2 regions of the Priestia sp. YIM B13491 genome follow, and region 1 is predicted to be linked to the other one. Evidence: a T-box and tRNA genes for the amino acid it is inferred to sense, from the RefSeq annotation. Region 1 holds a T-box; the other holds one or more tRNA genes.
The links. The T-box of region 1 lies ahead of thrS (threonine--tRNA ligase). A T-box ahead of a tRNA ligase gene usually reads a tRNA of that ligase, here a tRNA-Thr.
Positions count from the first base shown of each region.

Region 1 (5,281 bases):
GGAGGACCTATACGGATTGCATCAGCTTCTTTACCGCCATATGTATCATCTTCCGTAACTTCAATAATATCCTCTAGTGCAATATTAAATTTAGCAAGTTGCCATTTTATGATTAATTCTTTTTCTGTTTTCTTAACATCGATCCCCACTGTAAACATATAAACATCTCCCTTTTTCCTTATAATTACATTTTAACACATTATAAAGAGAGAACTGAATGAATATCATATGCGAGTCTAGTTAACATAGTGTAGCTTACAGGAACGAAAAAGAGCACATAATCATTTGCCAGTGCTCTTTTTCTCTTTTTTAGATATTAATACAGATTAATATATAAACCAATAAACTAATGGTTATACAATGATCAAAATAAATCCATTTTCAAAAGAAATTTTGTTAAGATTACAATATATGTATGGGAACATCAAATGTTCATGCAGATACATTTGGCATACACAGAAAGGGGAAAGAAATTTGTCGATTTACCATAAAGTAATTGGAGATGGATATCCCATCGTTATGTTGCATGGTTGGACACTTGACCATCAAGTGATGTTAAATGCAATGGAACCGTTATTCGAGAAACGAAGCCATTGGAAGAGAATATACATAGACTTACCAGGGATGGGCAATTCCGAGCCTCAATTATCTATTCAGAACTCTGATAATATTTTAGAAGCGATATTATGTCTTTTGGACGAAATTATACCTGACCAACAGTTTATTGTTTGTGGCAATTCATATGGAGGATACATTGCCAGAGGTATAGTTCATTCACGTCAGGAAAAAGTTCGTGGATTACTACTAATGGCACCATTGATTATACCTGAACATGATGAAAGAGTGGTGCCCCAACAGACTGTTCTAAAGAAAGACAACGACTTGATATCACGTTTGTCTCCAGAGGAGGCTGATGAATTTTGTTCCATGGGGGTAGTCCAAGGTCAAACTGAATGGGAGAGGTTTCAAAATGAAATTTTACTTCCTTCTAAACAAACAAATCATGAATTTGTAAACAGCATTCGTCAAAATGGATATGGCTTTACCTTTGATATTTCATTTAAACTTGAGCATCCCACACTCATTATAACAGGGCGTCAGGATAATGTAGTGGGCTATCAGGATGCGTGGCAACTAATCGAAGATTACCCAAGGGCCACTTTTGCAGTGCTTGATATGGCTGGTCACAACCTACAAATTGAACAAACTGATGTATTTAATGAATTAGTGCATAACTGGTTAAACAGACTTGAACTGGACAACCTTTGATTGGTATAACTTATCTTTATACTCATACTTAACATAATACCTCTTTCCGGAAGACATCATCAAAGAGACCCCTTGCCGCATAAGGGGTTTGTTGAGTTCTCTTTTTATGGTTTATGCAGCTTTTTATACATCCTTGATTTATCAATGTTTGGCCTCGGGCTGAGTGACAAATAGATGAATAAAAAGTGCACCTTTTATTCATATGCGACATATGTAAAATATAGTATATATGGTAAAGATATGATATTATTAGTTATGGTGCTATGCTATGATTCTTCACTAAGTTTGAATCATGAAGAAGCAACCTCGTCCGCCATGTCGGGGTTGCTTTTTATTTTGCTATTTTTCTAACTCAACGAAATAGGATTACGTAAATTACTTTATGTTTGTGTAGGTCTCATTTTTTATGCATATGCCAGCTCCTCTAAATTAGTTTTTAGGGAGAAATTTACGTGCATATCTGAAACATAAATTAATTCTAATTAATTACATATTTAGAATTAAGTATTGACATTTACAAATAATATAAATTATAATTCTATTTATTGGAAATGAACATGTTGAGCGTTGAAAAGGACACGAATTATTTTTATATTTCTTTACAGAGAATAGGGCCTTTGGCTGTGAGCCCTTAAGAAAGAGAAATAATTTACCACCTTGGAGCTATTGTGGGGAAATATGTAGATAGAGTAACCGCAATCGGGAAATCCGTTATCTTTTTGAGAATATAACACTTGTAGTGTTTTATAAAATTAGGGTGGTACCACGACCGCACTCGTCCCTGTTAGAGGGATGAGTGCGGTTTTTTATGTTCAAAAATAAATAGGTAAGCAACGAAAAGGACATGAATTATTTTTACACTTCTTTACAGAGAATAGGGTCTTTGGCTGTGAGCCCTTAAGAAAGAAAGATAATTTACCACCTTGGAGCTTTATTAGTGAACTAGTAGTAATTAATAACGTTTGCGACGTTACAGCACCAGAGCCATTGATATATTTATATTGATGGGAATTTGGGTGGTACCACGTGTGAAAACATACTCGTCCCTTACTTAGGGACGAGTATGTTTTTTTTTTGACTTTATTTAAATAGGAGAGGTTATCATGAGTAAAGATTTGGTTCAAATTCGTTTTTTAGATGGAAATGAGAAAGAATTTTCAAAAGGTATTACATTACATGCTATTGCAGAATCCATTAGTTCTAGCCTAAAGAAGAAAGCTATTGCGGGTAAAGTAAATGGAGAATTGTATGATTTGCATCGAGCCATTAATCAAAATGCAGAAATCGAAATTTTAACAGTAGATTCTGACGAAGGTCTAGAAATTATGAGGCATACAACAGCTCACATACTTGCTCAGGCAGTAAAAAGAGTACATAAGAATGTGAAGTTAGGGGTAGGACCAGTTATTGAAGATGGATTTTATTACGATATGGATCTTTCTACAACGATTGCTTCTAATGAGTTACTACAACTCGAACATGAAATGAAGAAAATTATTAATGAAAATCATCCTATTGAACGTACTGAAGTGACACGTAGTGAAGCTGAAAGAATATTTAGCGAGATAAACGACGAGTTGAAACTGGAGTTATTACGTGATATTCCTATGAATGAAACAGTTACGATTTATAAACAAGGGGAATTTTTCGATTTATGTCGAGGCCCACATCTTCCTTCTACTGGAATGGTTAAGGCGTTTAAATTAACAAAAGTATCAGGAGCATACTGGAGAGGTAACAGCGACAACCAAATGTTACAACGTGTATATGGCGTAGCTTTTCGTTCTCAAAAACAGTTAAATGAGTATCTGATGTTTCTAGAAGAAGCAGCGAAAAGAGACCATAGAAAATTGGGAAATGAACTAGAATTATTTATGTTTTCTGATGAAGCACCTGGAATGCCTTTTTATCTAGCTAAAGGACAAATGGTTAAAAATCAGCTGGAGCAATTCCTACGATCCGTTCAAGAAAAGCATAATTACGAAGAAGTACGTACTCCTTTTATGATGAATCAACAATTATGGGAAAAGTCTGGTCACTGGGATCATTATAAGGATAATATGTATTTTTCAGAAGTGGATAACGCTAAATTTGCATTAAAGCCCATGAACTGTCCTGGTCATATGCTTATCTTTAAAAATAAGCTCCATTCCTATAGAGATTTACCCATTCGAATGGGAGAATTCGGTCAAGTTCACCGTCACGAATTCAGTGGGGCTCTAAATGGATTATTAAGAGTACGTACGTTTTGTCAGGACGATGCTCATATCTTTGTTACTCCTGAACAAATTGAAAGTGAAATTAAATCGGTCATTGAATTAGTCGATTATATCTACAAAACATTTGGTTTTGAATATGATATTGAACTTTCAACTCGACCAGAAGACTCAATGGGAGAAGATAGCTTATGGGAACTTGCTGAAAGCTCTTTAGAAAACGTATTAAAAAAATTGAACTTTGATTATAAACTGAATGAAGGCGACGGAGCATTTTATGGTCCTAAAATCGATTTTCATATTAAAGATGCCTTAAAAAGAAGTCATCAATGTGCAACAATTCAATTAGACTTCCAGCTTCCAGAAAAATTTGATTTGAATTTTATTAACGAAAAGAACGAAAAACAGCGTCCAGTTGTCATTCACCGTGCAATTTTTGGATCTCTTGACCGTTTCTTTGGGATTTTAATTGAACACTTTGGAGGTGTCTTCCCAACATGGTTGGCACCTGTACAGGTAAAGGTTATTCCCGTATCGCTGAAAGCTCACCAGCAATATGCACAACAAATTAAAGAAACGTTAGGACAGAAGGGAATTCGAGTAGAATTAGATAATCGAGAACAAAAGCTCGGATATAAGATTCGAGAAGCTCAAGTGGCTAAGGTTCCTTATATTTTGGTATTAGGAGATAAGGAAATGGAAAGTAACTCCGTAAATGTACGAAAACACGGAGAGGAAAAGTCTGAAACGTTCAATTTAGATAAATTTATTGAAAAACTTCAGGATGAAATTGTTGAAAAGAAACTGAGATAATGAACAAAAAGAAGGTTCCTTAACATTCGACAAGGAACCTTCTTTTTGTTCTAATAATCATGTTTATGGTAACAGGATCTTGAAGGATCGATGATAGTAAAAATCAAAAAAATTAAAGCGCTGAGATTCGCATTAATTGTTCTTGTTCTATGTAAAATTAAAGTTAATCTCCTTTGAGAACGTTTCTCCACTTATTAAATAGAATAAGAAATTTTACAGTCCTTAAAAGTATAGTTTTTTAGACACCATTGTATTTCCCAAGTATCTAACATAACGAATAAATTACGTGTAGTTGGCCCTTGGTAGCATACATATATCTTATAGTCTTTTTATTCTTCAGGGCCTATCAGTTGTTCACCTTGATAAAGTTCATATACGTACGGATTGTCAGGCTGGTCAATGGACTCAATCTGTTGAACCTGAATATAGGGGACATTTTCTTCGTTATACGTAGTTTTTTGTATAATTCCTTTTATATGAACCCAAGTATCTTTTTTTAATGTTGAGGCATTTTCTAGTGTAGATAATAAGCCGTATACAGATGCATCTGCTGCACAACAAGATATTCCAAAACGAGCAACAACAAATTGATTATCTTTAAATCCTTTTTCATGGTATACAAAGCCACTGACTTCGATTTTTTTTCCAACAAACTGATCTGTATTGTTTTCAATAATGTTCATGACTGGAATATAATCCGTATCATTTATAGAAATTTTCGGTTTTTTGAGTAGCTTCTTTTCAAGTAATTCATAAAAACCTTTAGGTGCTACTTTAGCAGCAATACTATTTTGGTGTCTTGTTGGAACATTCTTTGGTGTTTCCTCTGAATTTCCAAACAGGAAATCATTCGTATCCTTTTCCAATTCTGAATTAGTGGTGTCAATTTTTTCATCATTTCCGGCTTGTTGTGGAGTATCAGGCGTATTAACTGAAAAGCTTAACCCTCTTCTTACTGCAACCGAACTATCAAGTGTGTGATT
Region 1 covers NZ_JBHZOR010000010.1:39,889-45,169, reverse strand. The annotation lists gene ACFX4E_RS24385 (SunI/YnzG family protein) at 1-158, opposite strand, end outside; gene ACFX4E_RS24380 (alpha/beta fold hydrolase) at 475-1,269, shown strand; T-box leader at 1,828-2,055, shown strand; T-box leader at 2,094-2,320, shown strand; gene thrS (threonine--tRNA ligase) at 2,373-4,298, shown strand; gene ACFX4E_RS24370 (TIGR03943 family putative permease subunit) at 4,628-5,281, opposite strand, start outside.

Region 2 (5,281 bases), on a different contig from region 1:
GCGTAAGCATCAAGCATGTTAATATCGCCTTTTTCTACAGCGCGATAGCGAAGCTTCGGCTCCATCGTTTTAATATTCGGGAAGGTAAGGCCATATTCTTTTTGAATGCCTACATAGCCGTCTTCACGATCTTTAAACTCAAGCGTAAATCCTGCTTTTACTTTATCTGTTGCATTTGCCAAATCTGAAACAGTCGTTAGATTGTTTTCTTTGGCAAATTCTTTTGTCACGGTCAATGTGTACGTATTATTAAACTTCATTGGATCTAAATAGACAAGGCCGAATTTCTTTTGAAATCCTTCTTTTGCCTGCTTGTACACCTCTGTTTCATCTTTGCTGTCCGGCTGTTCCTTTAGATGCGTCACAATGGCTGTACCCGTATATTCAGGGTACAAATCAATTTCCTTGTTACGCAGAGCCTCAAATACAAATACCGTTTTCCCAAGCGACGAACGAAGATTTACTTTCATATCGGTTTGATCTTCAATTAATTCTTTGTACATATTAATTAAAATATCTTGTTCTGCACCAATTTTCCCTCCGATAACAAGGTCTGGTTTTGTTGCGCTCATCGCTGCAAACGGAGAAACAAGAATGAGTATTAATACGAGGATCATAATAAACGAGCGTTTTTTGGACCCTTTTTTAGCTGAGTGTTCAATCGTTCGCAGAATTCCATCAAAAATAAGCGCTAATAATGCTGCTGGAATGGCTCCTAATAAAATCAAACTATTATCGCTTCGGTCAATACCAAGCAAAATTAAGCTTCCGAGTCCGCCCGCTCCGATAAGAGCCACGATTGTTGCTGTACCAATAATGAGTACCATCGCTGTGCGAATTCCGGCCATAATGACAGGAAGCGCTAGAGGAAGTTCTACTTTAATTAATCGTCTCCATGAGTTCATCCCCATGGCTTTGGATGCTTCAATTAAAGATGGGTCCACTTCTTTAATTCCGGTATATGTATTTCGTACAATAGGAAGAAGCGAATATAAAAACAGTGCAATAACCGCGGGAAAGGTTCCAATTCCGACAAGAGGAATCAGTAATCCTAATAAAGCGAGTGAAGGAATGGTTTGCAGTACGGCTGTTACACCAATGATCGGTTCAGCAATGCGGTCATGCCTCGTTAAGTACAGTCCGAGCGGCACTGAAATTAATACGGCGATAACAAGGGCCAGTACTGAAATTTGAATGTGTTCAAGAAGAGCTTGAAACAGTGCATCTCCTCGTTGATCTAATAATGTGCTTAGTGCATTCATTACAGCGTTCCTCCTTCTTTCGTTTTATCAGAAAGAAACGCTAATAGAGTTTTGCGCGTTACAACGCCAATGCGTTTGCTCCCTTTTTTCACGGCTATTGCTTCATGGTCGTAAAGGGCGTCCATTGCCTGCTGAACAGTGGCGGTTGAAGCTAGCTCTTCAGTAGGTTCTACGTCTGGCTGTTCACTTTCTTTGACAAACATATCCAATGTCTCAAATAAAGCATTTCCTTGATTTCCAATAAATGTTTTTACAAATTCATTTTTAGGCTTTTGAATGAATTCCTCTGGGGTTCCAACTTGAACAATTTCCCCGTCTTTCATTAGGCAGATACGATCTCCAAGCGTCATCGCTTCGCTCATATCGTGCGTAACAAATACAAATGTTTTTTTGATTTTTTCTTTTAAGCTAATAACATCTTGCTGAAGCTGTTCGCGGCTTAACGGATCGAGGGCACTAAAGGGTTCGTCCATTAAAATAACGGGGGGATCAGCTGCGAGGGCACGTGCTACACCTACACGTTGCTGCTGGCCACCTGAGAGCTCAGACGGCTTTCGGTTTCGATACTGCTTTGGGTCTAGTCCTACCAAGGTAAGCAGTTCATCAATGCGCGTTTTGATTTTGTTTTTCTTCCAATGCTTCATCTCGGGTACAATGGCTATATTTTCAGCGATGGTCATATGAGGAAAAAGAGCAATCTGCTGCAGAACATAACCAATGTTCCAGCGCAGCTCATGTATGTTGTGGTCCGATACGAGCTTATCTTTTATGTATAGTTCTCCTTGGGTAATATCATGAAGACGGTTAATCATTTTTAAGGTGGTTGTTTTCCCACACCCACTCGGACCAATTAAAACGAAAAACTCTCCTTCCTTAATTTCTAGATTAATATTTTTCACGGCGGTCGTACCGTCTGGATATTGCTTTGACACATTCTTAAACGTAATCAAATTATCGTTCACACTCCCTGTTGAAATTTAACCCCTAGTTTCGTGTACCCAACACTTAGAGGCAATAAACATTCTTTTAAGAATATTTCTAAATATGATTCATAAGACATAGTGGAAAAGATACACATATTTTCTCACAGCCTCCTAGTAAGGCTATCAAACTGTTAAAGTTTTCACAAGGCAGGAAAGAATAATTTGGAGAATAATTTTAAAGCCGACACAAATAAAAAAACCTTCTTTCAACAAGAAAGAAGGTTTTTTAGTATGCTAGCGACAGGGATCGAACCTGCGACCTCTTGCTTACCATGCAAGTGCTCTACCTACTGAGCTACACCAGCGTCTTGGAAAATTATATCACGTTTAAATTCATTTAGGAAGCGCTTTTTTAAATTTTTTATTGATATATTCTCTAATTTGCGTCTTCTGAAATTCTCACTTTCTACAAAGTTCCATATTTTATGTTAGAACTCCTTACATAAATTGTGTGAATTTTCTTTTTTTATATTACCCTTAGTAAAAGAGCTTACAAAAGAAGGGAAGAAAATAGATGGAACAACAACCAACCATGACAAAATCAAAAACGGCAACTCCCTACCCAAGAGACTGCACGTTCAGCCTGGAAGATTGGACGACGCTCGCTAAGTATTGGTACCCCGTCGCACGCTGCAGTGATGTAACAGAGAAACCAACGTCCGTAAAACTGCTAGATGTAAATCTAGTTCTATACCGTACCACACACAAAGTAGTAGCGGCTCGTGATTTATGCGTTCACCGAGGCACCCCGCTTAGCATGGGCTGGGTGGAAGATGATGAAATTGTCTGTCCTTACCACGGCTTCCGCTATGCAACGGACGGCGCATGCACGTCGATTCCAGCTCACCCTGATGCCAACATTTCTCCCCGCCTGTGTATGGCCGTCTATCCAGTTATTGAACGATTTGGATTAGTGTGGACTTCCCTGACAGGAGAACAAGATAACCTGCCTTACTTCGATGCGTGGGAGGATCCTGATTTTCAGCAGATTGTTTGTCCGAGCTTTGATATCATGGGTTCGGCCGGTCGTCAAATGGAAGGCTTTTTAGACGTAGCTCATTTTGCCTGGGTTCACACGGACACATTTGGTGATCGAAACAACGCCTTTGTGCCTAAATATAAAGTAAGCGATACAGATTATGGGCTTCATGTAGAATATACAAGCACCGTGAGCAATTATTCCAAAGAACAGCAGCATTTAAATCCACCTGATTTTAAATGGCTTCGCGTCTTTGATGTTTATCCGCCGTTTACAGCTACGCTAAAAGTATACTTCCCAGAAGGCGCAGAGCTGTGGATTATGAATGCAGTCTCTCCTATTTCAGCCCGCGAAACACGTTTATTCGCACCAATCGCTCGAAACTTTGACAAAGATTCTCCCGTTGAAGGTGTGTATGACTTTAACCTTCGGGTCTTTGACGAAGACCGTGAAATGGTTGAAAACCAAAAACCTGAAGACTTGCCTTTAGACCTGCAGATGGAAGCGCATATTATGGCTGATCAAACGTCCATCGGCTACCGGAAATTATTAAAGAAAATGGGCTTAAGCTTTAGATATACAAGCTAAAGAAATCCCCGCTGTCTCAGCGGGGATTTCTTTTTCATTTAGCAAACTGCTCGCGTCCTGCTTTTTCCTTTACCACTTCATCTTCACTTGCCGGCATTGCGCGTTTCATAAACAATGAAAGAATTAAGGCAACCACCACTAGTACTACTGAGACGGCAAACGCATCGTTAATCCCTTGTACCATTGCCTGCATCCCAATCTGTTCTTTCATTTGAGCTGCCCCGGCTGCGGTTGTATTCGCTGCTCCCGCTCCGCTCATTGCATCTTGAGCGAGCTCTTTTGCATGCGTAGCTGTACGGTTTGACATCACCGTTACTAAAAGAGCCGAACCAATAGCTCCCGATACTTGTTGAAGCGTGTTATTCATCGCAGTACCATGAGGATTAAAGCGCTGCGGCAGCTGATTTAATCCGTTTGTCATAACCGGCATCATCACCATAGACATTCCGAACATGCGAAGCGTGTAAAGCGTAATGAGCGTTGTATACGTCGTATCAAGCTCTAAGTTACTGAAGAAATACGTCGTAACGGCTGTAATCGTTAGACCCGTTACAGCTAGTGCACGCGCTCCGAATTTATCAAATAATTTCCCGGTAATCGGTGACATCACGCCCATTAGCAGCGCACCTGGAAGCATTAGTAATCCTGAATGAAGCGGAGAAATGCCTCGTACCGTTTGAACATAAATTGGCATTAGCAGCATGGCTGAGAATAGTGCCATTGTGATCACCATTGAAATCGTTGATGATAAAGCAAACATTGGATATTTAAAAATGCGGAATTCAAGCATAGGTGTTTTAAGCTTGAACTGACGCGTAATAAATAAAATCAGAGCCACAGCTCCTACGATAATCGTGCCGTACACTTCCACAGAATCCCAGCCTTTATCCCCTGCCGAGCTAAATCCGTATAGAAGTCCTCCAAATCCAATTGTAGATAACAAAAGAGATAAAAAATCCAAATTGATTTCCACTTTTTCTTTTTTGTCTTTTAATAGAAAGAAAGCCCCTATTAATACAATTGCAGCGATTGGCGTAACAAGGTGGAACAGCATTCTCCACTCATAGTGTTCAATTAGCCACCCTGATAAGGTAGGACCAATTGCCGGAGCAAAAATCATAACTAAACCGAAAATCCCCATCGCAGCTCCGCGTTTTTCTAACGGAAAACTTGTGAGCAATACGTTCATTAAAAGCGGCATCATAATGGCTGCGCCTGATGCTTGGATAATACGAGCGGTTAACAAGACCGAAAATACGGGCGAAGCACCGGCAAGTATTGTTCCTGCTGTAAATAAAGTCATCGCCGTTAAAAATAAGCCTCTGACAGAATAGCGCTGAATTAAAAAAGCGGTAGTTGGAATCATAATACCATTCACTAACATATAACCAGTAGAAAGCCACTGGACAGTTGACGTTGTCACATCTAAGTCTTTCATAATAGACGGAAGCGCCACATTTAATAACGTT
Region 2 covers NZ_JBHZOR010000001.1:957,377-962,657, reverse strand. The annotation lists gene ACFX4E_RS04905 (ABC transporter permease/substrate-binding protein) at 1-1,262, opposite strand, end outside; gene ACFX4E_RS04900 (ABC transporter ATP-binding protein) at 1,262-2,212, opposite strand; tRNA gene ACFX4E_RS04895 (tRNA-Thr) at 2,478-2,550, opposite strand; gene ACFX4E_RS04890 (aromatic ring-hydroxylating oxygenase subunit alpha) at 2,760-3,812, shown strand; gene ACFX4E_RS04885 (DHA2 family efflux MFS transporter permease subunit) at 3,847-5,281, opposite strand, start outside.
Region 2: it has a tRNA-Thr gene. The T-box ahead of thrS (threonine--tRNA ligase) is inferred to sense a tRNA for this amino acid. The anticodon was not compared.